One region of the Lysinibacillus sp. BNK-21 genome, then DNA from elsewhere that is predicted to be linked to it. Evidence: riboswitches for the same ligand, from Rfam matches in the RefSeq annotation. Region 1 holds a riboswitch; each other region holds the start of a gene.
The links. Region 1 has a riboswitch for cobalamin ahead of nikA (nickel ABC transporter substrate-binding protein). Riboswitches for the same ligand answer to the same signal wherever they lie in the genome.

Region 1 (8,358 bases):
GCCTCGAACTGTTGGATACGAAACCCCCAGTTCCTTTTCAACCTCTTTAATATTTCCTCGGCAGGTTAAAAATACTTCCACAAAATGAAGCTGATCCTGTGATAAGGATGCTAGCTTCGACAATTCAAACTCATTTTCAATGGTCGTGTGACAATGAGAACACTGTAACTTCGTAATTTTTAATGTTTTACTGCAGACAGGACAATTTGTGATTACTTGATAAGCCATAGTGAACTCCTTCCTTTAAGTTAAGCTGATTATATAATAAAGAAATTAAAGATGTAAATAATAAAATTAATAATTTTAATTAAAAAATAAATAAAATTAATATCTTGATTAATTTTATTTATTTTTGTTTCTATATTGCTTTAAAAATTAAGAAAACGCCATTTTTAATTTCTCAAAATGGCGTTTCTGTTTAATTGGGTCTATCCTTCTTTTTTCTTTCCCGCGGGTGTGATGGCAAAATTGCATTGTATAACGCTTGTGAAGCGGGGTGCTGATATGTCCCATCCTTGCCTATCTCCTCCACTAGCTGACCATGCTGCATCACAAGGATGCGATCTGACATAAAACGTGTGGCCTGTAAATCATGTGAAATGAATAGATAAGCAAGCTGTAGCTCTTTTTGAAGTCTTTGCAGTAGCTCTATAATCGTCTTTTGCAAAATCATATCAAGACTACTAATGGCCTCATCTAAAACAATCAGTTTCGGCTTTAATGCAAGAGCTCTAGCAATGTTGACTCGTTGCTGCTGTCCCCCACTTAGCTGTGAGGGATAGTTTTGAGCCATTGCCCACTCTAACTCTACACAGTCTAGTAATTCCCTTATTTTCTGTTGTCGCTCTGCTTTGCTAAAATGCTCGAAATTCAAAAACGGTTCTTCGAGTATTTCGAAAATCGTCTGTTTTGGATTAAATGAATGATAACTATTTTGAAAAACAGCCTGTAAATTTCTTCGTATCATTTTTTTCTCTTTGCTGGGTGCTTCGTATAAATTGACACCTTGAAAGATCAGCTCTCCGTTTGTTGGTCGTTCAATCCCTAAAATAATGCGCCCTAATGTGCTTTTTCCAGAACCACTTTGACCGACGATGCCAAGACATTCTCCTTCCTGAAGTGAAAATGTCACATTCTCTAATACAGGGGCTTCCTGTCCTCGTTTGAATAGAAATGGTCTTTGCGCATAGTATTTCTCAATATTTTTTACTTCTAGTAGCGTCATTTTATCACCTCATAGCATTCTCGCTTGTAAAAGTTTCTTGGTATAGGGATGCTGAGGCGCATCAAAAAAATCAAAAACATTTGCTTGCTCAACGATTTCTCCTTGATACATCACAGCCACATCGTCCGCAAGCTCAGCAATGACACCTAAATCATGCGTGACAAGGAGTATGGTAGCATCTGTTTCTGAGCGAATTTGATTAAATAGTGTTAATACTTGTTTCTGATTGATGGTATCCAGAGCAGTCGTAGGCTCGTCTGCGATGTAGAGGGAGGCCTGTATCGCCATTGACAGAGCAATCATCACTCGCTGTAGCATGCCTCCACTTAACTGGAAAGGATAGTAGGACAAGAGCTGCTCTGGCTGAGGTAAATGAACTTTTTTCAAAGCATCAAGGGCGATCTGTCTCATTTCTTTTTTTGTAAGCTTAAAGTGTGCTTTTAATGTTTCTCGAAAATGACTTTCAATCGTTTGAATATGATCAAATGCAGCGGGTGGGTTTTGCAAAATCATCGAAAGATGTCTGCCACGATAAGCTCTCCATTTAGTAGCTGAAACGTTTAATAAATTTTCTTGCAGATAGAGTACTTCCCCTTGGCTGACATGGGCAAAGGACGGTAATGTTTGCATGATGGCATGGCAAAGCATAGACTTGCCACTGCCACTTTCCCCGATAATTCCTAGGACTCGCCCTTTATAAGCTGTCAGGTTGATAGAGGTTAATATATTTTTCTCCCCTATTTTGACTGTGAGGTCTATCACTTCTAAAACTTTCTCCATAACTTCCCCTTTCCTAGTCAAGCCTTTTTAAACGATTTGCTAATTGATTAAACAATAACACAACAAGGATGATGGCAAGTCCTGGATAAAGCATTAATTCAGGATGCTGTCTCATGTATTGCTTTCCTTCATTGATCATCATGCCCCATTCTGGAATCGGTGCCTGCACCCCAAGTCCGATAAAGGAAAAGCCTGCAATTTCTAAAATCACCTTCCCGATATCTAATGCGACAATCGTGACAATAGATGGCAATAGATTGGGTATATAATGGCGTCTAATTAATTGGATACCTGTAGTGCCCGTTATCCTAGCAGCTTGAACAAAGTCTTTCTCATTGATGCCAATAAACAAACCTCGGATCATTCTTGCATAATAAATAAGCTGTGTGAAAATGAGCGCTATTAAAACATTTTTTAAGCTAGGACCTAATATACCTAACAGCCCAAATGCAAGTACGAGTGTCGGAAAGGCTAATAAAATATCACATAATCGAATAAAAAGAAAATCAATTAATCCTCTTTTCAACGCTACAAAAGCACCCAGTAGGATAGCTAAAACAATAGCGACTAGCTGAATGATGAGCGCTGAACCTAAAGAATAACGAATACCTAAAAGAAGGCGTGACAAGATACACCTTCCTAAATGATCTGTACCTAATGGATAGTCCCAAGACGGGACTGAAAATTTCTTAGCAATATCGACAGCAAAAGGGTCGTGTGGCATTAAAATTGGCGCCAACAGTCCTAATAAGCCAGTAATGACAAGGAGGAATAGACTGATTAATCCTGTTAAGTTGCCACTTTTTGTTCGTACAAATTTCATTTTTAATCTCTCCTACCCTTCATCATTAGATGAGGGTCCAATAAACGATGCAATATATCTGTACATAAATTGGCAAGCACATAGATAACCGCAATAATTAACACATAGCATTGTACAACTGGATAATCCCTGTTCATAATGGATTCTATTAAGTACCTGCCGAGTCCGGGCCAGCTAAAAACCTGCTCCACAATCACGGCTCCACCTAAAAGATTGCCAAGGGTCATGCCTAGCAAGGAAGTCAAGGGAATAGCAGCATTTCGCAAAACATGACGGATAAGAATCACGGAGCTTTTTAATCCTCTTAGCCGTGCATATTGAACATATTGCTGCTGTAATTCTTCTAGGATGGTTGAACGGATAAGCTGAACGAATAATCCAATTGTTGGTAACGCCAGTGCGAAGGCGGGTAAAACTAAATGAGCAGGTGTGCCCTTCCCGTTTGTCGGAAAGAGTCCTAATTTTAAGCTAAATAAATAGAGTAATAGGAAACCTAACCAAAAGGCTGGAATCGACACACTCAATATGCTAAAGAATCGTATGATTTTATCGATGATGGTGTGCTTATACAATGCGCTTATTACTCCGAATGGAATACTTAGCCCTAAAATGAGGATAAACGCAGCAATAGCTAATTCAATGGTTGCGGGTAATTTCACGAATAGTTCATGTGCCACAGGTAATTTACTAACAAAAGATGTTCCAAAATCTAGCTGGATTATGCCCTTTCCCCATAGCAAATATTGAAGAAAAAACGACTTGTCCGTTCCCAGTTCCTCACGTAATGCCTGAATGGCTTCCTCTGTTGGCGCAACCCTTGCCAAACGTAGTATGACTTCAGCAGGCTCTACAGGAACAAAACGAATAAATACAAAGGTTAGGATGGAAACGCCTAATAAGACAAAGGGCAATGTTAAAATTCTTTTTAAACAAAAGATCCATGTTGATTCATACATGCTGTCACTTCCTACTCAATCCTATGATAAAGAGAGAGCTGTCTCTGCTAGACACACTCTCTCCTCCACTTTTATTTTTCTTTAGCCATTTGTGCATAAGGTATATCATATTCAGATGCACGTGGTGCAAAATCCTTTAGAGATGGTTGATAAATCACATTATTTGTTTCGTAAGAAATAGGGTAAAAGAGTGCCTGGTCATGAAACATCGTTAAAATATTCGTGTAAAGCTGCACGCGTTCCTGTTCATCTGTTCCTACTAATAATTGGTGAATTTTCGTATCGATTTCTTTGGCGTTTGCTAGGCCTAATTTCGCCTCGTACACACCACTAGCATTTGGTGTAGCTGATTCATTTGCAAAGCTATGTGGATCTGTAGGTGGTCCATTGGTACGCCAGAAATTAATATCCACCTGGTCATCCATCAATTTTTGAAGACCGACCATTACATCTGCCCCTTCTAAATTCAACTGAACGCCAATTTTTGCGAGTTCACCTTGCATTAATTCTGCCATTGGTTTTTGAATTGCATCAGATGCAATGTAAATCAAATCTAAAGACAACAGCTGTCCGTTTTTTGAACGAATTTTTTCACCCTTAGGTAATAACCACCCTGCCTCATCTAGCAATTGTTGGGCTTTTTCTGGATTGTATACAATAGGTGCTAAATCTATATTGGCATAAGGAATCGCATCCCAGAACAATGTGTTCGCTACTTTTTCCGTACCATGTGTAATACTGTCGACCATTTGTTCCTTATTAATAGCATATTGAATGGCTTGACGTACCTTTAGCTCAGATAATGGACCAGATTGTGTATTGAATAGCAGTGCTTTCGTAGATAAAGGCTCAGAGGTAGTAGTTTTGTATTTGCCACTGTCTTTTAAATACGTATAGTTATCTAAACTAATAATGCCACGCCCATAAATTAAATCTAATTCTTCGTTTTCAAATGCTAATGAAATAGATTCTGAGTCAGGAATAATTTTTACTTTTATTTGTTCAACTAGTGGTTTTTCTCCCCAATAGTTTTCATTGCGACTAAATAATGCATATTCGTCCTTTTTGTATTCAGTTAATACCCAAGGGCCTGTTCCAATCGGTGCTTTGATAGAATCTTGCGTCATATCATCCTTTGGGAATCCGTTATCCCCTAAAAAACGGAAAGGTCTGACGAAGGCAAGTTCGTTTAAGACTGGATAATAAGGCTCATCCAATTGCAGACGAATTGTAAAATCATCTACTTTTACAACCTCTTTCATGTGGTTAACCATGCCCATCCAAGAATGCATGTCTCGATTCGCTAAAACGGCGTCAAAGTTACGAATGACATTATCTGCATTAAATGCAGTGCCGTCTGAATATTTCACGTCTTTTCTTAGATGGAAAGTATACGAAGTTTTATCCTCAGAGATGTCCCAGCTTTCGGCGAGCTTAGGCGTAACAGTACCATCATCATTGTATTCCACCAAGGATTCATAAACCATTGCTTGGGCAGTCATTTGATTCGGTAAATATGTATGAGGATTCAATGGACCGACATCTAATGGCCAGCCAATCGTTATTATTTTTTCATCTGTTTGGTTTGCTGAGGTCTTTTCCTTTTCTTCATCCGTGCCTGTACAGCCAGCAAGTAAACTGAACGTCAGGACAAGCAGGAAAGGAAGTAAATACTTTGTCAATCTCATTTTCTGTCTCCTATCTCTATTCGTAGTACAAATACATCTACTTGTTGAAGAAGAGAAGGCATAAAAAAACCTTATTCTAAGAAAGAATAAGGACAGAAAAACCCACGATGAGCAAGTCTCCATCCATCTCCCTATCTTTCGTAGATCATCAATGAATCTTCTTACAAGCAGGCATTCTGGCTCATGAATCATCATTTTGTTTCACCTTCCCAAGTACTCACTCAGTGGTATTTGAAACAAAACTCCTCATTTACAGCTGCGGGACAGCATGGGATTTTCACCCATTTTCCTTTTAATTGAATGAAAGACGATTTCACTCAAACTTGTAATGATTGCTATGAAATTAGTAATAAACATAACATGCTCGCATGTTCACGTCAATTTTACTTTCTGAAGATAATATATATATCGACGTAAGATAAAAAGACTAGGGATTTACCCTAGTCTTCGTTATTGGAGAGTAGATGTAGTAGATTAAAAATCATTTCGTTAGCTTGATGTAGATTGTTGTACAGCTTGACGCAACGTTTTAGTAGCAGCAACCATATTCGCTAAAGCTGCAACGGTTTCATCTTCTTTTCTCGTTTTTAAGCCACAATCTGGATTCACCCAGAATTGATAACGGTCCAGCACCTGTAGACTATCTTTCATAATAGCGAGCATTTCATCCTCGCTTGGTACACGAGGGCTATGAATATCATAGACGCCTAAGCCAATTCCTTTTTTATAGGGCTGTACTTGTAGTGAGGTAATAAGTTCCCCATGACTTCGTGATGTTTCTATGGAAATCACATCTGCATCTAGTGCGCTAATTGGTTCGATGAAATCATTAAACTCACAGTAACACATATGTGTATGGATTTGTGTTTCATCTTTGACACTAGATGTCGCAAGCTTAAAGGAATTGACAGCCCACTCTAAGTAAGCCCCCCATTCCTCCTTTCTAAGCGGTAAACCTTCTCTTAACGCTGGCTCGTCCACTTGAATAATTGATATACCTGCGTTTTCTAGTGCTTCCACCTCTTTACGGAGTGCTAATGCAATTTGATAAGCGACATCTTTACGGGACAAATCATCTCGCACAAAGGACCAATTTAATATTGTTACTGGCCCTGTCAGCATGCCTTTTACAAATCGCTTCGTTAGGCTTTGGGCATAGGCGGATTCTTTTACGGTAATTGGTGAAGCCCATGCAACATCTCCATAAATGATCGGAGGCTTCACACAGCGTGATCCATATGAAACAACCCACGCTTTCTTTGTAAAGGCAAAGCCAGTCAGCTTTTCACCGAAATATTCAACCATATCTGTACGCTCAAATTCACCATGAACAAGTACATCGATATCTAATTCCTCTTGTATGGAGATCCAGCGCTTTGTTTCGTCTTCTAAAAATGTTTCATAGGCTTCATTCGATAATTGTTTCTTTCGCCACGCATTACGATTTCTTTTCACTTCATCTGATTGCGGGAAGCTACCGATTGTAGTTGTTGGAAACAGCGGTAATCCTAAGGCTTGTTGTTGGATCGTTTGTCGCTTCGTAAAATTACTGTGTCGTTCAAAATCTTGCTTTGTCACAGTTTGAACGGCTTGATGAATTAACTTATTTTGGCGGATTGGATGTTTTTTTAGAGCCTCAATCGCCTTCATACTTTCTGAAAAATTATGTTGTAAGGAACCATCTTTATCTCGTCTATATTTAGTCAGCCCCGTGATTTCTATGATTTTCTCATCTGCGAAGGCCAGAGACTGCTTTAAAACAGGGTCAAGTTCATTTTCAAGAGAGGTTGTGATTGGAACGTGCTGTAGGTTACTTGATGGTTGAATCCATAGTTCAGCAGCATGACTTAGCTGTTCAATGGCTTGAATCGTCGCATTGACTTCCGCCAGGTTTGAACGCCAAATATCACGGCCATTCACTACCCCTATTCCTAATACTTTATCCTGCGGGAAACCAAATTGACGAAGTGACGCCATATTTCCTTTATAGCCATGAACAAAGTCCAAACCGAATCCTTGAACAGGCAATGTACTTAATGCTTCATAGGCACTTAAAGCTTCGAAATAAGTCTGTAGCATTATTTTAGCCTCAGGAACGGCAGTGGCTAACTGGTCATACATTTCTTTCACCAGCTTTATCTCTGCTGGATCAAGTGTTAAGACGAGGGATGGCTCTTCTAGCTGAATCCAAGTGGCACCTGCATCCACTAATTCTTTTAATACCTGCGTATAGAGTGGTAATAAAGCTAATAAGTACTCAACCTGTGTTAATTTGTTGTAGCCTTTCGTTAACTTATAAAATGTATAGGGACCAATTAGTGTCGGCTTCGCAATGATACCGAAAGTTTCCTTCGCCTCTAAAAAGTCGGCTAACACTTTATTTTCTGTTAGTTGTAAGGCTTGTCCCTCATACTCTGGAACAATGTAGTGATAATTTGTATTAAACCATTTTGTCATTTCACTAGCTACGGCTGTTTTGTCTCCTCTTGCTACACTGAAGTAGGTATGAAAATCGACTTTACCACCTTGCCAGTTAAAGCGCTTTGGAACTAAACCAAACATCAAAGCTGTATCTAACATTCTATCGTAAAACGTAAAGTCGCCAACTGTCACCATATCGATTCCAAGTTGCAGCTGCTTGTTTATTCTTGATAAACGGATTTTCTTTAATTTTTCCTCAAAGTCCTCCTCAGAAAGTTCATTGCGCCAAAATGCTTCTAGTGCTTTTTTCCATTCGCGTTCCTCCCCTATATAGGGATAACCGATCAATGTACTTGTATAGTTCATGTTTTTAAGCTCCTTTTTTAGAAAAAATAAAAAGCCATTCTCCTATTAGGAAAATGGCTGCATGTTAAAATTAATAATGCTAAAACAATACGAAAAAGT
Region 2 (12,350 bases), 2.0 Mb from region 1:
GATAATTTTGCTGTGTAGATAGTTGTTATAACAAAAAAAGATAACAAAGCCACTAACATTACTAATGACATTAACACTATTTTATTGCTTAATTTGCCTGTCGCTCGCATACTTTCCTCCTTTAATATACTGATATACTAATATCTTAATAGTTCCTATTGTACTATTTTTTCAACTATTTCGACAATAATTCTATGATATTAAGCATATCCAAATAATTAATGCAATTAAAGTGGCGAACAGTGTCGGAATGGTAAGAATAACACCGATTTTAAAATATTGTCCCCAGCTAATTTTAATGCCTTTCTGGGCTAATATATGAAGCCATAGCAATGTTGCCAGTGAACCAATCGGTGTCATTTTTGGACCTAAATTCGTACCAATTATATTTGCATAAATCAGTCCCTCTTTCATCATGCCCGATGCGCTTGTTTCTGAAATCGCCAAAGCATCTATCATAACAGTAGGTAAATTGTTCATGACAGCAGACAAAATGGCAGCGACAAATCCCATTGTCATCGTTGCTACTACGAAGCCCTGTTGTATAGCTAGTTCAAATAAATTTGCTAACATTCCTGTCATCCCTACATTTTTTAACCCATAGACAACCACATACATGCCAATTGAGAAGAACACAATATTCCATGGCGCTCCTTTTACAACTCTTTTTGTATCTACCACAGAGCTACGCTGTGCTAGCCATAAGAATATTGCAGCGACCCCACATAAAATAAAAGATACAGGGATGTGTAAAACCTCACCAGCTAAGAAGCCCGCTAATAGAATCCCAATTACATACCAAGCGATCGAAAATAATTTGGGATCTCGGATTGCCTGACTTGGTTGCTCAACTGCCTCAAGAGAATAATGTTGTGGTATGGAACGGCGAAAAACAATGTAAAGTACTACTATACTTGCCACTAACGAAAAGAAATTCGGTACAAGCATATGAACTGCATAATCTATAAAGCCTATATCGAAAAAGTCAGCGGATACGATATTCGTTAAATTGCTAATAACGAACGGTAACGAGGTTGTATCTGCTATAAATCCACTTGCAATAATAAATGGAAAGATCATTTTTTCACTCAAGTTCAGTTTTCTCACCATCGCTAAAACGATTGGCGTTAGAATTAAAGCACCCCCATCGTTCGCAAACAAAGCCGATACAACAGCTCCAAGGCAACTAATATAAACAAATAAGCGAATTCCACTTCCCTTTGCAAGTCGTGCCATATGTAGAGCCGCCCATTCGAAAAAGCCAATTTCATCTAAGATGAGTGAAATTAAAATAATACCAATAAATGATAGCGTTGCATTCCAAACAATCCCCGTTACCTCTAACACATCATGCCAGGTTACTACACCTATTAATAGCGCAATAGCTGCTCCTATACAGGCTGACCAGCCAATTGATAGTTTTCGTGGTTGCACTATGACAAAAAATAATGTGACTAAAAATAAAATAATGGCTAAAGCAGTCTGCATCGTTTTCCTCCCTAATTAAAAACCAGTAGCTTAAATGCTACTGGTTTACTCATTTTGTTAATATTTATTCGCCTAAATCTGCATTGTGGAAAACATTTTGTACATCTTCTAAATCTTCTAATGCATCAATTAGTTTTTCAAACTTCGCTACATCATCGCCAGTTAAAGTCACTTCTGTTTGAGGCAACATAGAAAGCTCTGCTACTGTAAATTCTTCTACGCCCGCAGCCTTTAATGCTTCTTGTGTCGCAAAGAATTGGTCTGGCTCTGCATAAATAATTACCGCTTCTTCCTCTTCTAGAATATCGCGAGCATCAATATCAGCTTCCATTAAAATCTCTAGTACTTCATCAGCCGTTTTACCTTCTAAGCCAATAACTGCTGTTGAATCGAACATATAAGCTACAGATCCACTGACACCCATATTGCCGTTATTTTTACCAAATGCTGCACGTACATCTGATGCTGTACGATTTACATTGTTTGTTAAAGCATCCACGATAATCATTGTGCCGGCTGGTCCAAAGCCTTCATAACGTAATTCATCAAAGCTTTCATCACCGCCACCTTTTGCTTTATCAATGGCTTTTTCTATAATATGTTTTGGAACACTGTATGTTTTTGCGCGTTCAAGCACTACTTTAAGTGCACGGTTTGACTCTGGATCTGGTTCGCCTGATTTAGCTGCCACATAAATTTCTCGCCCAAATTTTGCATTAATACGGCTTGTGCTTTGATCTTTAGACGCTTTCTTTTCTTTAATATTGTTCCACTTACGACCCATTGTTTCCACTCTCTTTCAAAAGATAAATTTATAAAAATAATAGATACACAGTTGTATATCTGTAAATGGTAATTAAATACTTATCGTATCTTTACTCTGCAAATAATAACACAATGATGCTTACAAAGCTAGATATACCAATGTTTAAGGTAGCATTTTTCTAAAAAAATGGCTGTTAAAATTTACGATTTTAGCGCCATCTTATAACAGCTCTTGTTTAATTTTTGCTAGCAATGCCTGACAGCCTTCTTGCACCAATTCATAGGTTTCTTGAAAATCACCTGTATAATAAGGATCCGGGACATCCTTGCGATGCGCTGTTAAATCTAAAAAACGAAAAATCTTTGGTGAGTTTGGATGGCCTAGTATTATGCGAATATTACGAATATTGCTTTCATCCATTCCAATAATATAAGCAAACTTTTCAAAATCAGACTTTTGTAATTGTCGACCTTGCATATCTATTGTAGAAATACCATATTCCCTAAGCTTATCCTGTGTACCTCTATGTGGAGGTTCGCCAATATGCCATGAGCTGGTAGCAGCGGAATCCACTTCAATTTTATCTTCTAAATGTTCTTTCTTCACCATGTCACGCATGACCGCCTCAGCCATGGGTGAGCGACAGATATTACCTAAACATACGAAAAGTACTCGAATCATTTTATTTTCCTCCTACAACAAAGCACTCAAAATCAATTTGATTCTGAGTGCCGTTTGCTTTTATTTTACAGGAATACGTTTCTGTAGTTCTTCTGTTAGAGCAACTAATTCATGCTCAAGGTGTTGAGTAAACTGCTCACGACCTTCTTTACCCTTGCCTGTTACATAAAAAGGCTCACCATAAATTAAATAGCCTTTGCCTCGCTTCATTACATCACCCACATTACGTGCACCAACATAAGCAGCTGGAACAATTTGCGCCTTTGCCAACTGTGCAATGGTAATAGCCCCTTGTTTTAAATCTGTTCCTTCTGCACTACGTGTCCCAGAGGGGAAAATCCCTACAATTTTACCTTCCTTCAATAACTGCGAAGGAATTTTAATCACGCTTGGTCCAGGATTATCACGGTCTACCGGAAAAGCATTTAAATGCTTAACAAGCCAGCCAAGCCCTTTCATTTCAAATAATTGCTTCTTCGCCATAAAGTGAATTTCACGAGGGTACATGGCTACACCAAGGTTTAAAATATCCACATAGCCAGTATGTGTACAAGCTATAATAAACCCACCCTCTTTCGGCAAGTTTTCTTCTCCGTATACACGAGCCTTTGAACCCATTAATTTTAATATTACTTTGACAACATTTGCTGCTAGTTTATACACTGTTACATTCCTACCTTATTCAATAGTTATTCCCATTGTAATCGAAAAGACCAGTATACTGCAATTGCAGGTGACCAACTTAAACCTTCCCTACTAATAGATCCACATCAATCGTGATTTCATTTAGTTCAACGGCTGTTTGTTCTGCTTTATGCCAACCCATTGGTGTCATCTCTAATAGCGCGGGTACTAGCTCTTCTGAAAGCGGTAAAGTATAAGTTACACGTTCTACGTTTACCTCACGAAAACTATCTTGAAAACGAGCTACAATTTGTTCATTAGAGTAAGTTTCCCTGTTTGAATCTGCATATAATTGAGCTCGCAGTTCCCGCAAATAACCACTTTGTGGTACAACCTTCACAAGATAGCCATTCGGTGTAAGAAGTCGTTTAAACTCCTCATAATTTGCTGGTGATAGTATATTTAAAATGGCATCGAAACTCGCTTGAGCAAATGGACTTTTAGCTAAATCCCCTACACACCAAATTTGTTGAGGATAATGACGTGCTGCAGCCAAAATGCCCTCCTTCGCTATGTCAATTCCAACGCCAATACCATGAACTCTATCATTCATAATGCGAGCTAAATGTGAGCCCTCTCCACAACCAGTATCGAGCACCGTTTTTGCAGAACTTATAAGCTCACCGATTCGGGCTTCTACAGCATCATAAATCCCACTATCAATAACAGCCTTGCGGGATTCAAAAAGGCTCTTACTATATTTAGAAGCGGCGTTATGTGTCAGCATATTGACATAGCCTTGTTTCGCAATATCAAAGGAATGGTTAGAAGTACAAACCAATCTCCCCTGCTCATAGACATGCATTGATTGCTGACAGATTGGACAAGCAAAAAGGATGATATGTTGATCCATTAATGCCGCCCCGATAGCACGTTTCGATAATGCGCCCATTTCTATGCCTCCTTTTTGTCGTTCGGTGATACAAGAGCATAACGCTCCCATTTACGACTTTTCCATCTAAAGTATACGATAATTGCCCGCACCCATTCATCTGCTGAAATGGCTAGCCAAATTCCGACCAAGCCCCAATCCAATACAAAGACAAATAAATAGCCAAGTGGCAGGCTCATGCAAACCATTGATAGAAAACCAATTTTCACAGGGAATCTAGCATCCCCAGAAGCGCGTAAAGAGTTAATGACAACGATATTCATTGTGCGACCAGTCTCTAGCAAAATACTTAATGCTAACACGGATGCCCCAATCTTAATGACTTCTGGATTATCAGTAAATACCTGCATAAGTGGCTTACGGAATAGCGTAACGACTGCGACCATAATAATCGTAAAAGCAAATGCTGCACGAACACTTTTCCATAGCTGATGATACGCCTCATCTTTTTCTCCTGCACCTACATGACGACCAATAATAATGGCTGTTCCTGTACCAATGGCAATTGCAAATAAATACGTAAACATCGAAATATTCATAGCATATTGTCGTGCTGCTAGTGTTTCTGCTCCTAAGTAAGTCGCATAATATAAAAAGATGATTTGGCAAAATTGATAAAGTACCTGTTCAAACGCAGATGGTAAACCAATGTTTAGTATTTTTCTCACATATTCCTTTGAATACTCAAAATAATATTGTAACTTTACGCGCACTTCCATTACCTGATACAGCAACCAGAAAAATACTAGGACGGCTAATCCGCGACTAATGACAGAGGAAATAGCCGCTCCTTTCACACCAAGCTCTGGTAAACCTAAATTCCCAAAAATAAGACCGTAGTTTAGCACAACATGTAAGACGTTCATGCCAAGCGAAACGTACATAGTTTGTTTTGTCCAACCATGTACACGAATAATTGCAGCGAGTGCATTAATAATAGCCTGTAGGAAAATAAAACTCCCAATGATGGCTAAGTAACTTTGTGCATAGTGGAGTACTTCTCCCTGCAAGTTCATCATTGTCATTAAATGTCTCGCAAAGAAGAAAAATAAAATACTCATTAAAAGCCCAACGACCAAATTCATCGTGACCGCTAACGCCGAGATCTTGGCCGCTTCAAAAAAGCGTTTAGAGCCTAAATACTGAGAAACAACAATAGATGCACCATTGCCCACTACCTCCAGAATCAAGATGGCAATATGGATATATTGATTGGCTGCACCTACTCCTGATACAGCATTATCTGATAAAGCACTGAGCATAAAAGTATCGGCTAGTCCCATCAACATAAATAGAAAAACTTCTAAAAAGATTGGCCATGTTAAATGGAATAGACTTAACTTATTTGTCTCTTTAATTGTGTCTGCCAATACTTTCACTTCTCCTATTTTTTCTTAAAAATCTATTGTATCTTATCACAAATATTCAGACTGTAAAGAGATTTATAGGAAGACAGCGCTTCCACATAAAAAATCCCTTTCACATCGTGTGAAAGGGCTCATTTTTAAATTAAGCAATAAGATTGTAATTGCTCTCGTTTTTCAATTGTTAGGCCAAATTCCTGCTCTAAAAACCCAGTCTTAGAACCATAGCGACGATCCATCGCATCCAATGCTGCTTGTAAATAGTCTTCACGGGCGGACATTAATGCATAAAATTGCTGTAGTTCTTGCTCATTATACTGATGCTGAATAGCCTGAGCCATTCGTTCTACCATTGGACGTAAATGTATATTAGTATCTAAATAATCCTCCATGATAGTCTCCTCAGGTACATCTAAAGCTAGTAAAATAAGTGCTCCTCCAATACCCGTTCGGTCCTTACCAACTGCGCAATGATGTACAAGACCTAGATTATTAGGATTTTGAATCGTTTGCATTAACTCTTTAAATGAAAGATTGTTAAAAGGCATTTGTGCATAAAAATCCCGAAACATCTCAGGGCTTACCACTTTATAGAAATCTCTACCACCAGCATTGGTTGGCATTTCAAAAGCATGATTACCCTTCGCTGGGATTTGTATATATTGAGCATGCGAGAACACTGGGTTAGGATTATGATACGCCTCATTGTTATCGCGATAATCAAAAATGGTTTTAATCCCTAACGTTTCAAATAGCTCTTTATCCGCCAGTGTCATTTTTCCAAGGGCAGCTGAGCGGTAAAATAAACCGTTCTTTACCCTACGCCCATCTTTTGTTTTATATCCACCCATGTCTCGGAAATTATAGACTGCTTCAAATGGAATTATCTTTGTCTCTAATTGCTCCAATCACTACACCTCCTAAGATTATCAAGCATACTTACTTTTATTTTAAAGAACAAACTACATTAATTCCAATTTTCACGCTAGGTAATAATTTAAACCACATAAAAAATGCTAGCTGAATGGCTGACAGCTAGCATGGAAACATTTCTTATTTAAATAACTCTGGGTACACAGCCTTCGCTACTAATTCTACAGCTTCACCAATACGCGGACCAGGTCGATTAGAGATATCTGTATCAATGGACAATACCGCTTTGTTTTGAATAGCTTTCACAGTATTCCAACCATCTCGCCCAAGAATTTCTCCTATTGGATCTTCTGTATAGTTTACTGTTGTTAAAATAACATCTGGATTTTTCGCAATAACATCTTCCTCATTCACTTTTGCCCAGCTATTCAAGTCAGAAAAAACATTATTAACATTAGCTGTATCTAATATTTCTTGCTGGAAAGTGCTAGAGCCTGCTGTATATATGTCTGGCTTAGGGCTAACCTCTAAATAAACATTTTTCGGCGTTTTGACATCCTTCACCTTCGTTTGTACTTCAGCAATTTTCGCTTTAATCTCTTCGTTTAATTTATTTCCTTTATCAGGAACATCCATCACAGCAGCAATTTGTTCGATATCTCCATAAACATCGTCGAAAGTAGTCGCAGATTGAATAACAAACACTTTAATTCCTGCGTCCTCAAGCGGCTTTAGGGCATCCTTATCACCGATTGTATAAGCAATGACAACATCTGGCTTTAACGCTATAATTCTTTCACTGTTAAAGTTCGTAGTATCAGAGACACGTTCAATTTTTTGTGCTTCCTCTGGGTAAGTATCGTACTCAGTTGCTCCTACAATTTTATCGCCAACACCTAAAGCAAACAAAATTTCAGTATTACTTGGTTGTAAAGATACAACTGTTTTTGGTACTTCATTAAACGCTATTTCCACTCCACGGTCATCTGTCACTTTATAGCTTGTTTTCTCTGCTTGTTGTGTATCTTGCGAAGCATCTTTATTTTTTGTATCTTCAGCAGTGCCACAGCCTGCTAATACCAGTGCAAGTAAGAGCACTGATAGCCATTGGAAATTAAATACTTTTTTCATTGTTATTCTCCTTTTTCTTTTTCATTGGGTAGGATTTACTAATAAACGGTATTTCCGCTATTCCAGCTTGCTGATTCATAAAAACAGCCATGACAAAACATACATTAGCTAATAAACCAAGGTAATCGAAAAGAATAGCTGGAACCTCTCGTTCTTCTGATACTTTGTGTAAAGTACGATATGATTTTTTTGCCTCACTGCGACAAAGATGTAAGGCTGCAGCAGCCTCTGTTCCTTGAGGTAAAACAAAACTTTGAATCTCTTCCTTCACATGGCGAACGTAAAAATCATAACGTTCACTTAACCAAGATAAATCCTCTTCAGTTACTGCTAATTTCCCACGTACTGAGCCATTCACATGATAAGCCATAGGTAACATAAGCAATAAATCCTCAGCAACAACTTGAACATCCTCTTTTTTTACCGCAGCTAATGCAACTCCTAGATGTGTTGTCAGGCTATCTGTTCGAATTTCAAAATCGACCGTTGAAGCTTTCTCACGCATAAATGGATAACAAGAATAACGGGCATCTTTTTTCACTTGCTTCCCCCCTATTTTCTATAATGAAAAATTCTTATTTGAAAGGCATAAAAAAGTCGCTCCTTTTTGCAAAGGAACGACAAAAATAACATAATGAGCCATCAAACTAGACAAAGCCTATGTATTTGCCGTATATCCTCCTAGCTTCCGAGAAGTTTTTATACGTTCAAATAAAGGTCGGTCTCCTGGCTTGTACAGTTCGTCACATGAAACGAATGTGTTATAAAGGACCTTCCCATCTTCTTTGAGACAGTGGTAAATCTTTATAATGGCTGCACTTACAGTTGCGGAAACAGCTCCGGTTTTTCACCGGATTCCCGATTATGCTAATTAGCACCTTTATTCTGCAAGAATATTTCATTTGTAAAGCAGTTTATCATATATGCTTCAGAAAAAATAGCTGTACACAGTTTTAAAATATAGCATTATTTCTATTTGAAGAGAAAACCCTAACAAATTTTTACATTATTAAGAAATTTACTATAATAGTCTTTCAATTGCTTTTTCAATATCGAGCTGTGAATCTGTTGGTTCAAAGCGTGCGACGGTCTTACCATTAGCATCTACTAGAAATTTTGTAAAGTTCCAGCGAATATTACGACCATCTAAAAAGCTTGGGGCAAGTTGAACAATTGCTTCTGCCAACATTTTCTCCTGCATACTTGCCTTCCCAAACTCTCGGTAATCCACTTCATGCTTTAAATAATTAAAGAGTGGATGGGTAGCCTCTCCATTTACCTGTACAAGCTCAAAAATCGGGAATGTGACCCCATAGTTTACCTTGCATAGATGCTTAGTTTCCTCCCCATCTTCAGGATTTTGATGGCCAAATTGATCACAAGGGAATCCAAGAACTACAAAATTCTCTTTTCCATATTTATCATACATTTTCTGTAAGTCTTCAAATTGATATGTAAATCGGCATTGGTTTGCCGTGTTAACAATTAACATTGTTTTTCCACGATATGTTTCCATCGATAAAATTTCGCCATTAGGCTTCCGAACTAGATAATTATAAATGCTCATGCATAATCCCCTTTTTTCATTCATTATAGTTGACTATTCTATCGTTCATCAAAGAATTTGCACAAAAAAACACCACCTCGCTACTTTGAACGGATGGCTGACTTATACTTCTTTTTATATTTAGCATCTTGTTCTTCATTAATTAAACGATGGGCAATATCTAATAATTTCGAGTCATTTGTTTGATCAAATAACTTTTTAAATGACATAATAATATCCTGACGAATAAGAGATGGCTGTTTTTCATCTATACATGTTTGAAATCTTTTAGCTAGATACGATACAACCAAATCTCTTTGTACTGGACCCGCCTGTCCAATTTTCCAAATTGCTTGTAATGCATGCCTTGCCGTAGCAGATTGTTCATCGTAAGTCACAGCCCAAATCTTTAAAAAATCCTCCAAGACCCTTTCTTCTGGATCACTTTTTGCAGCTAAAGCGCATAAAATTTGTGCAGCACGTGCACGAGAATAACCATTATTGTATGTAAGTGCTTTTATTAGCTGTTCCCAAACTGCATATGTCCAATCTACGGGTTCCTGCATAATTTTCATTAATTCCTCGTAAGATTCATATTGAATATCGCGATCATGCTCTGTTAGATTACTAAAAAGTTGCAAAATCTCTTTTTCCATAATTCATCCCTACCTTTATTGTTTCAGAACGTAATAAAATTTGATTTATGGTACACTTAACTTAATTTTTTTCGCAAAGAAGGTGAGTTTATGAATAAATTTAATGCTAGGAAATTGATTTTTCGGTTGATTGTGATAATATCACTACTTCTAGCTGCCTATTTTGTTATCCCAGTGTCCATGCCTTTAATACTTGCTGGGATTAGTGCATTTTTCTTAGAACCGATTGTCATGTTCTTTAAACGGAAATGGAAAATGTCACGGAAAATAGCAGTTGCTTTTATTTACATAGTGAGTGTTATTGTTATATCTATTATTTGTTATCTTTCTATTACACAAATAATGACACAAATAATTTTACTATCTAAGCAAGCTCCCTATTATATTTCCAAGCTATCAGATATGTGGCTTCATATGCAAGAAAATATTTCTAAATACACAGAAGACTTTCCACCTGAAGTAAGTGCTTCGCTTCAAAAAACCACTATGGATTTCATAAAGAAAGTCGAAGAATCCTTTTTAAGCTTCTTTAATTATAGCAAAGTTTCTGCCTTCTTTTCAGAGATACCCAGCCTATTTATCAGTCTTCTCGTTTATATGATTGCGCTATTCCTATTTATGCTTGATTTGCCTAAGTTAAAGCAAATCACTTATAAATATTTAAAGCCCAATACAGCAAAGAAGATAAAAATTATTTTAAATCGCTTAAAAGATGCAACATTTGGCTATATGAAGGCTCACTTATTTGTAAGCTTTATTATTGGAGGCGTCACACTCATTGGACTGCTATTAATCCAACCGAAATATGCAGTAACAATGACGATTATTATCTGGCTAATAGATATTGTACCATTCCTAGGCTCTATCATTATTCTAGCGCCATGGGGACTTTACCACCTGTTGATGGGAAACACCTCTATAGCTGTAAAATTATTCATCTTAGCTGCTATTTTACTTATTATTCGTCGAGTAGTCGAGCCTAAATTAATGGGAGACCATATCGGTTTATCCACTTTACCAACATTAATTTCCATGTTCATAGGTCTACAGTTATTTGGTATTATCGGTTTACTTGTCGGCCCATTCGTTATTATTTTCTTTATTGCCTTGAAAGAGACAGGTGTCATCAAAGTAAATTTTAAAATTTAATATCAATTTAGTATGCAGGAAAGTTTCTTTTGAAAGAATAGCATTCCAAAAACAAAAAAGGTCATCTTTGTATATTTTTCTCTACAAAGATGACCTTTTTCTTATCTCAACCGTCTATATATTAGTGAGGCCTATTGAATACGTCCAAAGCCTACTAAGTATTGATTCCACCAATCAAGTGATTCAATTACGACACCATTGTTTTGAGCGTCGATCATTGTGTTATTACCTAAATAAATACCTACGTGAGCTACACCTGAACCATAGCTGAAGAACACTAAGTCCCCAACGCGTGCTTCACCTGCTGAAATGCGTTGTGTTGCTAAATATTGTTGTGATGCTGTACGAGGTAAAGAAACACCCGCTTGCTTATATGACCATTGTACAAGACCTGAACAGTCAAAACCTGTCGATGGGTTGCTACCACCCCAAACATAAGGACGTCCTAGGAATTGTTTAGCTGTTGAAATGGCATCTCCTGAAGAAACAGTGCCAGCTCCTGACCCAACAATAATTTTTTGTGGTTCGCCTCCACCATTATTCTGAGTTGCTTGTATAACTGGTGTAGCTGCTTGAAGTGCACGTAAACGAGCTGCCTCTTCTTCAGCTGCTTTACGCTCTGCTTCTAAACGTTCTTCTTCTTGTTTCGTTGCAATTTCAGCTTTTAATGCAAGTGATTTCGCTTCGTTCTCAGCTTTCTTCACTTCCATTTCGCTTTCTTTTTGCTGAAGCTCTTGGAATTGTTTTTGAAGTTCCTTTTGTTTTTCATCTAATGTAGCTTTTTGTTGCTCTAAGCTTGCTTTATCTGCTTCCTGTTGATCCACTAATTCTTGGTCAGCATCCATTAATGTTTTTACCGCTACGACACGATCCATTAAATCTGCAAAGCTTTTTGCCTCAAGCACTACATTTAAATAAACACCTACAGTGTTGTCTTGCGCTTGGTATGCAGCCATACGCTCACTTAAAATTTTTGAACGTTGCTCGATACGTTTTTGTGTTTCAACAATACTAGCATCCACTTCTTTAATATCTGCTTGTACTTGTTTAAATACCTTTACTTTTGCGTCGATCTCTTGTTGTAGTTTCGTTAGTTCTTCTTGTAATTTTTTAATTTGTG
Region 3 (12,350 bases), 500 kb from region 1:
TAGGATGTTTTTAAGAGAGTGTTTTTAGATAGAATTTTTATGTTTACTAGAGATATGGCATAAGAAAGATGAAAATTTACTAACATAAGCACATTTAGCAAGAGAGGTCATAAACTAGCGAGAGCGCTTTTTTTAGAAAGAGGGATACGATGACAAAAAGAATAGCATTTATTTGTAGCGTGGAATCTTACAAACTTTCGGATGCCCATATTTTCAAAGATTTGTGTCTAGTGCCTATTTTATTGGGGGAACATTTAGGCTATGAGGTCACTATTGTCACGACAGAAATGAATGAAGCTCTACTTCAACAAGTCTTTCCCACTGTAAAATTTGAGTCTGTACCATTTGAAGATGATTATGTGGTGAATATGAATGCTTATTTAGCCCAGCATGCAAGGGACATCGACATTGCCTTTGCTATTGGACCCTATCCATCCTATTTAGCTATTTTGAAAACCTATAAGCATTTTAATCCAAATGGCAAAATTTATATGAAATTAGATGTCAATCGATTTTGGCTAAATCGATTAAAAACCTATCCCTATTTTTTAGAGTTGTTGCAGCTTTGTGATCTCCTTACCTCTGAATGCATATCTATTCAAACAGCAATCAAAGACTTTTCACAATTGGATGTTAAACATATACCCAATGGTTTTTATGAACATTTTCCCACAGAGCCAGTGCCGTTTCACGAGAAAGAAAATAGAATTCTAACAGTTGGGCGATTGGATGCACCAGAGAAGCAAACAATTTTGACAGTCAAGGCATTTTTAGCAGCACAACTGCCAGATTGGGAGCTTCGTTTAGTAGGGCCGATGTCAGTCTCATTTCAAGAAGAGCTGAGACTATTACTAGATAGTCATCCGCTTGCCGCTCAAGTAACGATGGTAGGACCTATTTTTGATAAGGTTCAGCTAGAAGAGGAGTATCGTAAGGCTAAAATTTTTTGCTTAACGTCTTTAGTCGAATGCTATGCCCATGTCTTTGCGGAGGCAGCTAAAAATGGTTGCTATATCGTGACAACAGATGTGGATGGTGCTGCTGATATTACACAACAACAGCGTTTTGGTACAATCCATCCTACACATGATTGGGAGGCGATAGGTCAGACATTGCAACAAGTTGCAGCACAGGAATCATTATTGGCAGATACTTGTGTCCAGCTTCAAGCATTTGCCCGCAAGGAATTAAATTGGAGGCAGATCGTCAAGAAGGTTGCCAATTATTTAGGTGAATAAAAGTGAATCTTTTCTGGATTGAGAGGAGTATTCTTTTCTTTATACCAGTATTTCCTATATAATAAAAACTAGTTTTATAAAGCTAGACAATCATGGGTAGACACAAGGGGAGACTAGAATGGAAATACTACAAGCAACAATGGATGAACTAGAGGACTTAGCAAAACTGTTTGATGAATATCGTCAATTTTATGGAATTGAGTCAGATATAAGCAGTGCCAAGGCATTTTTACAATTACGATTGGCCTTGAAAGAATCCGTCATTTTTATCGCGCTGATGGATGACAAGATAATTGGATTTACACAATTATATCCAACATTTTCGTCCATTGCTTTACAGCAAGCCTATATTTTAAATGATATTTATGTAACAGAAGATGCTAGAGGCCTAGGGGTGGGCAAGGCATTGATGGAAAAGGTATTTCATTATTGTGAGCAACAGTATGCTCGCTATGTCACGTTACAAACGGCGGCTGATAATGTAAATGCACGTAAGCTTTATGAAAAGCTACAAATGAAGCAAGATGAATATTGTAATTATGTTAAATATTTTATGTAAGCCGAAGTGGTGAATCTCATCGTTGGATGAAAATGCTTCTTTCAGATCATAAATATCCCCTAGATCGTTTTGATCTAGGGGATATTTTTAATTCTAACTATTTTATTTCAAGCGTATAGGGTTGTGTGCTAGCTTTGCCATCAAACTCACTTACTTCAATATAGTATTTGCCTGCATCAAGCTCCACCGTACCAACCTCGGCATCACCAACACCGTAAAGATCGAATTTTTTGACGGTTTTTCCGTTTGCATCTAACACTCGAATAACACCATCCAACGCTTTTTCTGTTTGGAGTGAGAAGAAGACTTCGCGTTTCTGATCGTTATTCCATTCAAAATAGTCTTTATCACCAAATGGTATACCTGCATTTAAATATTGCGTTGCAACCCATTTCTCATCCTTTTTCACAAGAACAGATGGCTTGCTAGGTACTCCATTTACTAATTTTGAATCCGCATCTTCATCCACATGCTTATGATCAAACAATGTTAATGTATAAGGCTGAATCGATACTTGGCCAAGCCCCATGCTGTTGACTAGAATAAAATAGCCTCGATCCTTCTTCGCCTTAAACGATGTATTTACATCGTTTGTACCCATCATTCCAAGTAACATTTCAAGAATATTATCACCTAAGCCAAATGGAATTTCTGTCTCCATTTCTTTGGCATCAATCTTCATATTGCCGTTCGTATCTTCGATAATAGCTCCTGCAAATTTCAAGTCTTTTTGCAGTTCTTTAGGTAGCTGAGCCAATTGTTCATTAGTAAAAGGAACTGAAGAAAGAAGCAGACTCATGACCTCATCATTGCCTTGTTGCTTATAGTAGTAATAATCTACATCATCTTGATAAATCAGGTGGTCTCTATAAGTAGTACCTGGTTGAATTTTTAGCGCTTTTGCTTCCTCATGATTGTTTGGATTGTACTCTGCTGGAATATCGCCTATTTTCTTTGTTTTCAATGTATAAGGCTCAGCAGATCGTTCTCCAGCATTGACAACGGCTACCACGTATGTTTTGTCCTTTTTCAATGGTATGACCTTTGCATCGTCTTCGTTACCAGCTGAACCAAGTAGTAGTGCCAGTATACCAAGGTCATTAGTTAAGGAAGAAACGGGAATTAATTCTTTTGTTTCTTCATCATATTCAAACACTGTACCTGTCGGCATTTGGTTCATGCCTTTCAAAAAGCTGAAGCTATAAAGGGCGTCTTCCTTCGCTTTAAATAAGAAATAATCCTCATCATAATCTGTTTGGAAATAAGCTTTTTGATCGTCACCTATTTCAAAGCGGATTGCTTGCTTAATGATAGGGTCAACATTTTCTAGGTTGCCTGAAGCCGTAGGATTCAATAACATACTCATCAGGCTGTCAATTTCATTACGTTTTTTTATGTTGTTTTCTATAAGCGGTAATTGGCTCTCTGGAACATTTTCTTCGATCATGGCTTCATCTACAGGTAGACCATCCTCATCAGGTGGGAGGGAAACTACTTCACCTTTTAATGTGTAAGGGATCATCGATTCACTGATCGTTTCTTCTTTTTCGATGCCGCCACTAAAGAACATCTCCATAGAAAACTCGCTATTACTTTCATTAGATACACTTAAAACGTACTCTTGATCTGGAACAGCGTCGATAATCATACGAACCGGTTCACCTTTTGCTGTACCATAAGCGGTCTGCATTGGATAGGCTTCTTCTTCACCTTCATCATTTTCAGCTTGATCGATTTCTTCTGGTGGCACAGGATTAAAGTCATCTTTTAGATAAAGCTCCATAGAGGCAGTGACACCTGGAATTCCCGATAGATCAAATTGTAACGTCGTCGGTTTTTTGACAGAGAACGTGAAGTAATCTTGATCTTGTTGTTGATCTTTTGACAGTAATGTATAGTTTTTACCTGCTGTACTATATGGGAACTTTTTAATAGGCTCCATCGTAGACTTGTCTATTGTATCAATTGGCAAGTCCTTCGTCGTTTGTGCTGTAAAAATGTAAGTAGATTTGCCTTTTAAACTATAGCTTCCATTATGATCTTTGACACCAATAACAAGCGTTCCCTTTTGATCTGCTTTAAATAGATAACCTTCTTTTTTTCCTACGCGAACATCATTGACATGGATAGGCTCTACATCTCCAATCCCGCTATTTGGGTAGAAATATAAATCAAAGGCATAGTCGTATTTGTCAGCGCCTTTTAATGTTAATTGAGCATATTCATTTTCTTCTAAATCGACTTTATACCATTTCTTTTCGTCTTGCTGTTCAAAAGCACCATGTTCTGTATTTAGCTTATTTTTAGCAAGGATCTTGGCGTTCTTAATACGATCTTCCTTTGTCTCTGAATAATGCTTAGGCAATTTATTTAAATCAAATTGTAATGCTTTTACAGGATCAACTAATCCGTGACCATAAGTAAGATCATAGCCTTTCTCGCCCAAATCTTGTGCGGTCATTTCTAAAATCGCTTCTATTTGATGCGGTTTTAAAGATGGGTCTTTGGATTTAAGAAGAGAGGCGATACCTGCCACGACAGGAGAGGCCATGGATGTTCCACTAAACTTGACAAAAGATGATCCTTTCTTCGCATCATGAACGGTACTATAAATGTCTTCACCTGGTGCAACAATATCCACAGACGGGCCGTTATTGGAGTAGCTTGATAGTTTGTTGCGTTCGTTTGTTGAACCAACACTAATGACACCTTCGAAAGAAGCGGGGAAGGAATATTCATCTGTCGATTCATTTCCTGCGGCCGCCACAATTGTAATCCCACTATCAATCGCCTTCTGAACGGCTTCCTTCATCAGGGGAGATTCACCATAGCCTCCTAGACTCATATTAATGACGTCAACGCCCTGCTCAATTGCATAAAGTATACCCTGTGCAATGATGAAATCATTAGCACCTTCTTTGCCGTTAAATACATCAATTGGCAGTAACTTTGCATTCGGATTAATCCCATGCCCACCTACGCCATTATCTTTTGCTGCGGCGATAATACCTGCCACATGTGTTCCGTGATCGCCTGAATAGGTAGTATTAGCAGGTGCTGCTGCATTATAGGGTGGGAGTACTTGTGACTTTAGATCGGGGTGTTTAAAATCTACACCAGAATCAATGACAGCAACTGTGACATCATGGTTGCCTGCTAATTCTAGTGCCTTATCCATTTGCAGTAAGTTTAAATGATACATCTCTTGTTTTTTAGGATCAGCTTCTTTATTAAAAGAATGATAGATGTAACTAGGAGATACACTTGATATTCCGTTTTGCTTTAAATAGTAAGAGACGGCTTTTTCGATCGATACGCCTTTATTTAGTTGTACAACATCATACCCTAATGAAGGAATGGAGCGGATGACCTTGGAGCCAATTTTTTTATGTACGTTTTTATCAAGACCTGAATGCTTGATAACAATTGTATCCTTACTCATCCATTTTTCTTCATTCTTCTCTGTTTGTTTCGCACTGTTTGCCAGCATGTTTTTCGCTTTATGCTGAGGTGCCTCAGCAAAGGCAGAGGCAGCAGGAACCATGAGTGCAGCAGATGCTACAACAGCGACTGATTTTTTATACCAACTTTTCAATTGTTATCTCTCCTTGGTGTTATAAATTAAATCTCGACTATATTAATACGGACAAAGATTAGAAAAGTTTCGTAATGGAGGAAAATTTTTCTTTGCTATTTTAATTTTTGGTAGGTATAACGAAAAAACCTAGCATTATTAAAAGCTTTAGATCTGTTCTATTAATTGTTGTAGCTCCTGCTTGGAACGAGGGATGTTGATATTTTCCTGCAATAGCTTCTTTTTTTGCAAAGCTATGACCATTTCAAAAATCCATGGACGTTCAAGATGCGCGCGATGTAACAATTCGTCTTCATAAAACAAGGTGATTGGATCACCGTTATAAATAATTTTTCCAGCCTCCATAACAATGATTAGATCTGCCCATTCATAGGCGAGAGGTATGTCATGGGTTGCTAGTAAAATGGTTCTCTCACCATCATCTAATTTGGCTAAGTATTGTAATACTTGTGTAGCATAATAATTATCAAGACCTGCTGTTGGTTCATCTAACAAAAGGACAGAGGGCTCCATCGCTAAAACACCTGCCATTGCTACACGTTTTTTCTGACCTACGCTTAAAAAATGAATGGGTTTATCAAGCAAATCTTCCACTTCGGTTTGCGCAACGGCCCATGCTATTTTTTCTTCCGTTTTTTCAGTAGACCAGCCGAGATTCAATGGGCCAAATGCTATATCTTGCTTGACGGTCCCTGAAAAAAGCTGATGATCTGCATTCTGAAAAACAATGCCGACTTTTTGGCGTAGGGCCTTTAAAGCTTTTCGACTATATTCCAGATCGTTGCCTTCGAATACAATCGTTCCAGCTGTAGGTTTTAAAATACCGTTAAGATGCTGAAATAAAGTCGATTTTCCTGCGCCATTATGCCCGAGTATGGCGATTTTTTTACCTTTTGGAATGTCTAATGTAATATCTGACAACGCCTTCGTACCATCCGCATAGGCATAAGATAATTGGTTGAGTTTAAAATAAAATGCTGTCATGTAAAATACCCTCCATATACGATGAGGACTAGTAAAATAGCTGCCATGCCTAGCCAATTTTTCTTGCTATAAGAGCCCATCTCTTGCCAGTAGACAGCCTCGCCTCCACGTGATTGCATGGCATTGTTGAGCTCTCGGCTACGCTGAAACATTTCCACAAATAATGCCACAATAAGCATGGAGACAGAGCGTAGCCATTGCATCGGTGAATGATAGCCAAGACGTGCTTGCTGGGCGAGATGTATATTTTGCATGCTTTCTAAAAACATAAAAATAAAACGATAGATTAGTTCGACGAGCTCCACTAATAAAGAGGGAAGTCGCCATTGTCGTAGCACATAACATATTCCTTGTACGGAAGTGGTTAGAATTAAAAAGTATAAACAACTAATGCTACCAAGGACAATAAAGAACAGCTGTTGCGCTGCTAAAACACTTGCATTCCCAATAAAGACAGTCCAATTCCTAAATGTAAACGACCAAATATGGGCAGGGAGTGTATTCGTTGATGATGTAAAGGAAAGTAAAATAGATACGAGACTTGTTAATAAGAAAAAGCTAGGTAGCAATAATAATTTGCCGTAGTATGCAAGCGGAATTTTTGCACCTAAAATGATAAAAGCACTCATTACAAAAAATGTAATGAGTGAAAGTCGTTCATCTCTCATGATGAGCGTTATGAGAAGTAGTCCAAGTGAAAATATCATTTTTTCTAGCGGATGAACGGACGCTAGCTTATTCAGATAGGCATACTTATCAATGAGTAACATAATGGTTAACCTTCTTTGTGTTTGCCACGCATATAGCCGATGAAGTAGCCAATAAAGCCAGCTCCTATAGCTGCCTGTAGCACGAATAATAAGCTTTCGATTTCACCACTTGGTGGCTCCCATAGACTTTCAAACCATGGTTCATATTCCGCATTAATTTCACCAATAGCTGCTTCTGCTTCTCCATCAGCACCACCAAATTCAGCACCTTTTTGTATGAATAAGGGAATGATGGCTAACAACACAACAATTGCTAATAACAATAAATTTTTCTTCATTTGTTAATGTGCCTCCTTTGTTGAGAAAACACGTAACGTTTTTAATTCGCTAACATTGTATTTTTTCAAGAAATTCATCACAATGACCGTTAAAATTCCTTCACTCACTGCTAAAGGAATTTGAGTTAAGGCAAAAATACCTGCAAACTTTGTAAAGGATGCCATAAAGCCTCCAACCTCTGAAGGAAAGGCTAGTGCTAGTTGTACAGAAGTCACAATGTATGTACCTAAATCACCAAGCATAGCTGCAAAGAATATGGCTAGTGAAAATGACAACCCTACTTTTTGAGCCCCTTTAAAGACAAAGTAAGCAATAAAAGGACCAACAATAGCCATAGAAAAGGCATTAGCCCCTAAAGTTGTAATTCCTCCATGAGCTAATAATAAAGATTGAAATAATAAAACGATTGTTCCAATTACACTCATTGCTAGAGGGCCAAAGAGTACTGTCCCAAGTCCTACACCAGTTGGGTGAGAGCAACTACCTGTAACTGAAGGGATTTTTAGGGCGGATAGCACAAAGGCAAAGGCCCCTGAAAGCCCCAAAAGCATTTTTGTTTCAGGATTTTCATCAATGGTTTTTCGAATAGAACGCAATCCTAGAATGATAAATGGGATAGAGATCACCCACCAAAAAATAGCCCATTCGATTGGTAAAAAACCTTCCATGATATGCATGGCAAAGGCACGTTTTGGCACGATTAAAAAGGCTAGTAAAAAATAACTAAGTTTCCACCATGATAATTTCAAAAAGCTTTCCTCCTAACTAATTAATAGATTTTTAGAATATTGCGTGCGTAATTAAAAAAAGCACTTCTCCTTAGGTGGAAAAGTGCATAGCTAAAAAAGCAAATAACAGTCTCATCTGCTAAGCCGCACACCTATCCTCGTAGGTTGAAACGATCACTTATTTTTCGGCAGGTCTCCTGGCTCTAGTTCAATGCTTTATAGGTCTTCCCATCCGTTGGACAGTGACATATTCTATAAAGCTCCCTATTACAGTGGCGGGACCGCGCCGGACTCAAACCGGCTTCCCTTTTAAGCAAAATGACAAGCACTTTGCACCGAAAAACATTCAAATTGTGAGATTTCACGACAAAGTGTAACATGAATTTCCATAAATATGCTATACCTTTTATGAAATTTTTTAAATTAAAGGTCAACGGTGAATATTCTGATAAAATTTTGTGCGCAAATTATATAGATTGTATAAATTTCATACCTAGTTCCATTCAAAATTGATAAATTTGTCATAAATTTTTAAAGAAATATTGAAATTTTAAAATAATAAGATATGATAAAGACAGTTTTCTATTTAAAATTCTACTAAAAATTTCATATAAAACGTCAATAAGTGCTCGAATAGCTCGAGATAATAGGGAAATTGGTGAAAATCCAATACAGCCCCCGCTACTGTAATAGCTGATGAAATCGCAAAGCCACTGGTACAAACTTGGGAAGGTGCGACAGTAAAATGAAGCTTAAGTCAGGAAACCTGCTTATTTGATTGTGCATGCAAACTTTTCGGAGGGAGAAGTTGAAGCGAAAGCGGGTACCTGTATTTCATTCTATTCGTTTTTATTTGGCTTCTACAAAACCTTTACTCTTCGTTATAGAGTAAAGGTTTTTCTTTTTCCAAAAAGCAAATGAGGGGAGACAGAAGATGACAACTTGGAATTTAGAGGGGATGAAAACACATCTCTTTATTTGCAATGGCAGTAGCTGCATGAAGAAGGATGGGGAGGAAATTACCTTAGCCATTCGAGATGAGATACAACGGCAAGCACTCGATCAGGAAATACATACGACAAGAACGCGCTGTAATGGACGCTGCAAGGATGCTTGTGTGGTAATCGCTTATCCTCAAGGAAACTGGTATCGTGTGCCATCAACAGAGCATGCTAGAACACTAGTACAAGATTTACATCATGAATCCTTATACAACGAACATGTCTTTACACTTCGTGAAGGTACATTACAGCGTACTGCTCAAACAACTGCCATTAAAGGGATCGAAAAGGTGAAAGAGGGGTAACAACATGGCGCAAAAAGGAAAAATTTTCGTAGTAGGCTTTGGACCTGGAGATTTTAAGCATATTACGACACGTGCAGTAGAGGCTTTACAACAAAGTGATATGATTATAGGCTATAAAACCTATGTAGAGCTGATTCAAGATTTAGTAAGTGCAAAATCGATTGTTAGTACAGGCATGACAGAAGAAGTGTCGCGTGCACAGGAAGCCGTTCGTCAAGCCGAAGCAGGGAGCATCGTCTCAGTAATTTCGAGTGGTGATGCAGGCGTCTATGGCATGGCAGGATTAGTCTATGAGGTGTTAATTGAGCTAGGCTGGACAGAAGCAACAGGAATTGAAGTTGAAATTGTTCCTGGGATTTCTGCGATTAATTCATGCGCTAGCATACTTGGTGCACCTATTATGCATGATGCTTGTACAATCAGTTTGAGTGACCATCTAACACCTTGGAATTTAATTGCAAAGCGTGTCGAGGCAGCTGCAATGGCGGACTTTGTCATTGCTTTATACAATCCTAAAAGTGGACGTCGAACAAGACAAATTGTCGAGGCTCAACGAATACTCTTAGAATATCGTTCGCCAGACACACCAGTTGGGCTTGTGAAAAGTGCCTATCGAGAACGTCAAGAAGTGACCATGACAACACTAGCAGAAATGCTAGAACATGATATTGGTATGTTGACAACTGTCATTATCGGGAATTCGTCAACATTTTTCTATGACAATAAGATGATTACGCCCCGCGGTTACCAACGTAAATATACCCTGGGTGAAGAGAAACAGCCATTACGTCCACATCAACGTTTACGCGAAGAAAATGAACCTTGGGCAATGAACCAAGAGACGGGAACAGCGCGAAATGACTTTACGGCTGACCCTAATGCAGGGCGCTTTAATAAACCCAGTATAGCCGCTACGCCAAAGCCGAAAAAAACAGCTCTTGAAATGGCTACAGCGGCACTTGCAATGGTAAAAGGGACAAGCGCAGTCAAAGTAACACCGAAGCTTGTACAGCAAAAAATAGAATCTATTTTTGAATTAGCAGTAAGTCCTGGTGTAGCCAATAAGTTTTTTACTCCCCAGCAAATGATGATGTTAGCGGAGGTCGTTGGGGATGAGGGGACGATGGAATACACACCAGATCATCAAATTCATTTGAAAATACCAACGACTGCCCCTGAACAGATCACAGAGAAATTACAGGAAGTAGGGTTTTTATTAGCCCCGATTGGTGATGTGTTATCACTGAAGGCTTGTGATTTTTGCTACGGTGAAAAGGCTGATTCAATACCATATGCAGAGGAAATACAAGAAAAACTAGGCGGTATGTCCTTACCGAAGACATTAAATATTGGCTTTAATGGCTGTGGGATGGCCTGTTATCGGGCTGTATTTGATGATATTGGCATCGTCTACCGCAAAAGTAAATTTGATGTCTTTATTGGAGCAAAACCAGTCGGTCGTACAGCACACGCAGCACAGCCTGTTGTAGAAGGGCTGGAGCCTGAGCAGCTGATTCCACTCATTACAGATATTATTGAAGAATATAAAGCAAATGCTCATCCAAATGAACGCTTATTTAAATATTTTAAACGTGTGAAAAAAATACTGCATTTTACGTATCAAGATATGTCTTCCAAAATAAAAGTAGAGCCAGCTCCGTGCGGCGACTAGTAAGGAGTAGAGAGATGAAAGCTATTTTATTTGTCGGCCATGGGAGCCGTTTAGCAGCAGGAAATGATGAGGTTCGTACATTTATCGAACAAATGACACCGCGTATTGATGAACAATTTTTAGTGGAAACTTGTTTCCTTGAATTTGCTTCACCTAACATCGAAGAAGGTATTACAAACTGTGTGAAAAAGGGAGCTACAGAGGTACATGTAATTCCAATCATTTTACTGCATGCAGGCCATTCAAAACTGCATATTCCAGCGGAAATAGAGCATGCGCGTGAGCATTATCCAACGATTACCTTCACATATGGTCAAACAATTGGTATCCATGATGAAATCTTTGCCATTTTACAAGATCGCCTAGCTGAAATTGGCTTTAATTCAGAACAAGAGCAGGAAGACACAGCGATTTTATTGATTGCACGAGGTGGCAGTGATCCATCTGCTAATGGTGATTTTTATAAAATCACGCGACTTTTATGGGAAAAACTACCTGTGAAATACGTAGAAAGTGCTTTTATGGGTGTCACAGATCCACGAGTTGAAGAAGGAATTGAACGTTGTGTCAAACTAGGTGCAAAAAAAATCATCATGTTACCATACTTTTTATTCACAGGCATTTTGATGGAACGCATGCATGGCATGTGTGAGAAGTTTAATGAACTTTATCCAGATTGTGATATTCAAATTGCTAACTATTTTGGCTACCATGAACGGTTACAAAATGTTTTATTAGAGCGTATTGAACAGGCAATCAACGGTACATCAACAGGTATGCAAGATCTAGAAGATTATCGCGCCTATGCGGCAGTACATGGACATGCACATCACCATCACCATCATGATCACGATCATGGACATGCGCATCATCATCATCACGACCATCACCATCATGACCATGACCATCATCATGAAGAGGAGCCGGTAAAATGATTTTCATGTTAGCAGGGACAAGTGATGCAAGGGATCTAGCCCTTGCATTACAAAGCGCAGGTTATGCGGTAACCGCTACGGTCGTCACTGAATCGGCAGCCTCTAGTCTTGCTGACGTTGGCCTGCCACATTTGATCGGTAGACTGACAGCTGAGGAAATGGCGACCATCATGACAGAGCAGGGCTATCAATTGGTGGTAGATGCTTCTCATCCATTTGCGGAGGAAGCCTCTAAAAATGCGATGGCAGCGGCAGAGCAGGCAAAGATTCCTTATATTCGCTAT

Region 2: it holds a riboswitch for cobalamin, as region 1 does, so the genes downstream of both, ACMGGO_RS00990 (hypothetical protein) here and nikA (nickel ABC transporter substrate-binding protein) in region 1, are expected to answer to the same signal.
Region 3: it holds a riboswitch for cobalamin, as region 1 does, so the genes downstream of both, ACMGGO_RS08290 ((2Fe-2S) ferredoxin domain-containing protein) here and nikA (nickel ABC transporter substrate-binding protein) in region 1, are expected to answer to the same signal.

Annotation. Positions count from the first base shown of each region.
Region 1 covers NZ_JBLQTS010000001.1:2,140,655-2,149,012, forward strand. Annotated here, with positions in the region: gene ACMGGO_RS10910 (DUF2089 domain-containing protein) at 1-228, opposite strand, end outside; gene ACMGGO_RS10915 (ABC transporter ATP-binding protein) at 419-1,225, opposite strand; gene ACMGGO_RS10920 (ABC transporter ATP-binding protein) at 1,235-2,005, opposite strand; gene ACMGGO_RS10925 (ABC transporter permease subunit) at 2,019-2,828, opposite strand; gene nikB (nickel ABC transporter permease) at 2,831-3,784, opposite strand; gene nikA (nickel ABC transporter substrate-binding protein) at 3,856-5,472, opposite strand; cobalamin riboswitch at 5,621-5,814, opposite strand; gene metE (5-methyltetrahydropteroyltriglutamate--homocysteine S-methyltransferase) at 5,962-8,259, opposite strand.
Region 2 covers NZ_JBLQTS010000001.1:185,825-198,174, reverse strand. Annotated here, with positions in the region: gene ACMGGO_RS01035 (methyl-accepting chemotaxis protein) at 1-110, opposite strand, end outside; gene ACMGGO_RS01030 (arsenic transporter) at 193-1,488, opposite strand; gene ACMGGO_RS01025 (YebC/PmpR family DNA-binding transcriptional regulator) at 1,553-2,272, opposite strand; gene ACMGGO_RS01020 (low molecular weight protein-tyrosine-phosphatase) at 2,474-2,935, opposite strand; gene ACMGGO_RS01015 (lysophospholipid acyltransferase family protein) at 2,996-3,598, opposite strand; gene ACMGGO_RS01010 (putative RNA methyltransferase) at 3,678-4,511, opposite strand; gene ACMGGO_RS01005 (MATE family efflux transporter) at 4,514-5,881, opposite strand; gene ACMGGO_RS01000 (tyrosine-protein phosphatase) at 6,016-6,783, opposite strand; gene ACMGGO_RS00995 (ABC transporter substrate-binding protein) at 6,929-7,879, opposite strand; gene ACMGGO_RS00990 (hypothetical protein) at 7,863-8,420, opposite strand; cobalamin riboswitch at 8,578-8,776, opposite strand; gene ACMGGO_RS00985 (glutathione peroxidase) at 8,901-9,446, opposite strand; gene ACMGGO_RS00980 (hypothetical protein) at 9,527-10,081, opposite strand; gene ytvI (sporulation integral membrane protein YtvI) at 10,172-11,230, shown strand; gene ACMGGO_RS00970 (C40 family peptidase) at 11,362-12,350, opposite strand, start outside.
Region 3 covers NZ_JBLQTS010000001.1:1,634,199-1,646,548, forward strand. Annotated here, with positions in the region: gene ACMGGO_RS08255 (glycosyltransferase) at 150-1,238, shown strand; gene ACMGGO_RS08260 (GNAT family N-acetyltransferase) at 1,357-1,797, shown strand; gene ACMGGO_RS08265 (S8 family peptidase) at 1,895-5,392, opposite strand; gene ACMGGO_RS08270 (energy-coupling factor ABC transporter ATP-binding protein) at 5,540-6,376, opposite strand; gene cbiQ (cobalt ECF transporter T component CbiQ) at 6,373-7,146, opposite strand; gene ACMGGO_RS08280 (energy-coupling factor ABC transporter substrate-binding protein) at 7,152-7,424, opposite strand; gene ACMGGO_RS08285 (energy-coupling factor ABC transporter permease) at 7,428-8,174, opposite strand; cobalamin riboswitch at 8,323-8,508, opposite strand; cobalamin riboswitch at 8,760-8,942, shown strand; gene ACMGGO_RS08290 ((2Fe-2S) ferredoxin domain-containing protein) at 9,088-9,459, shown strand; gene cobJ (precorrin-3B C(17)-methyltransferase) at 9,464-11,131, shown strand; gene ACMGGO_RS08300 (sirohydrochlorin chelatase) at 11,146-12,066, shown strand; gene cobK (precorrin-6A reductase) at 12,063-12,350, shown strand, end outside.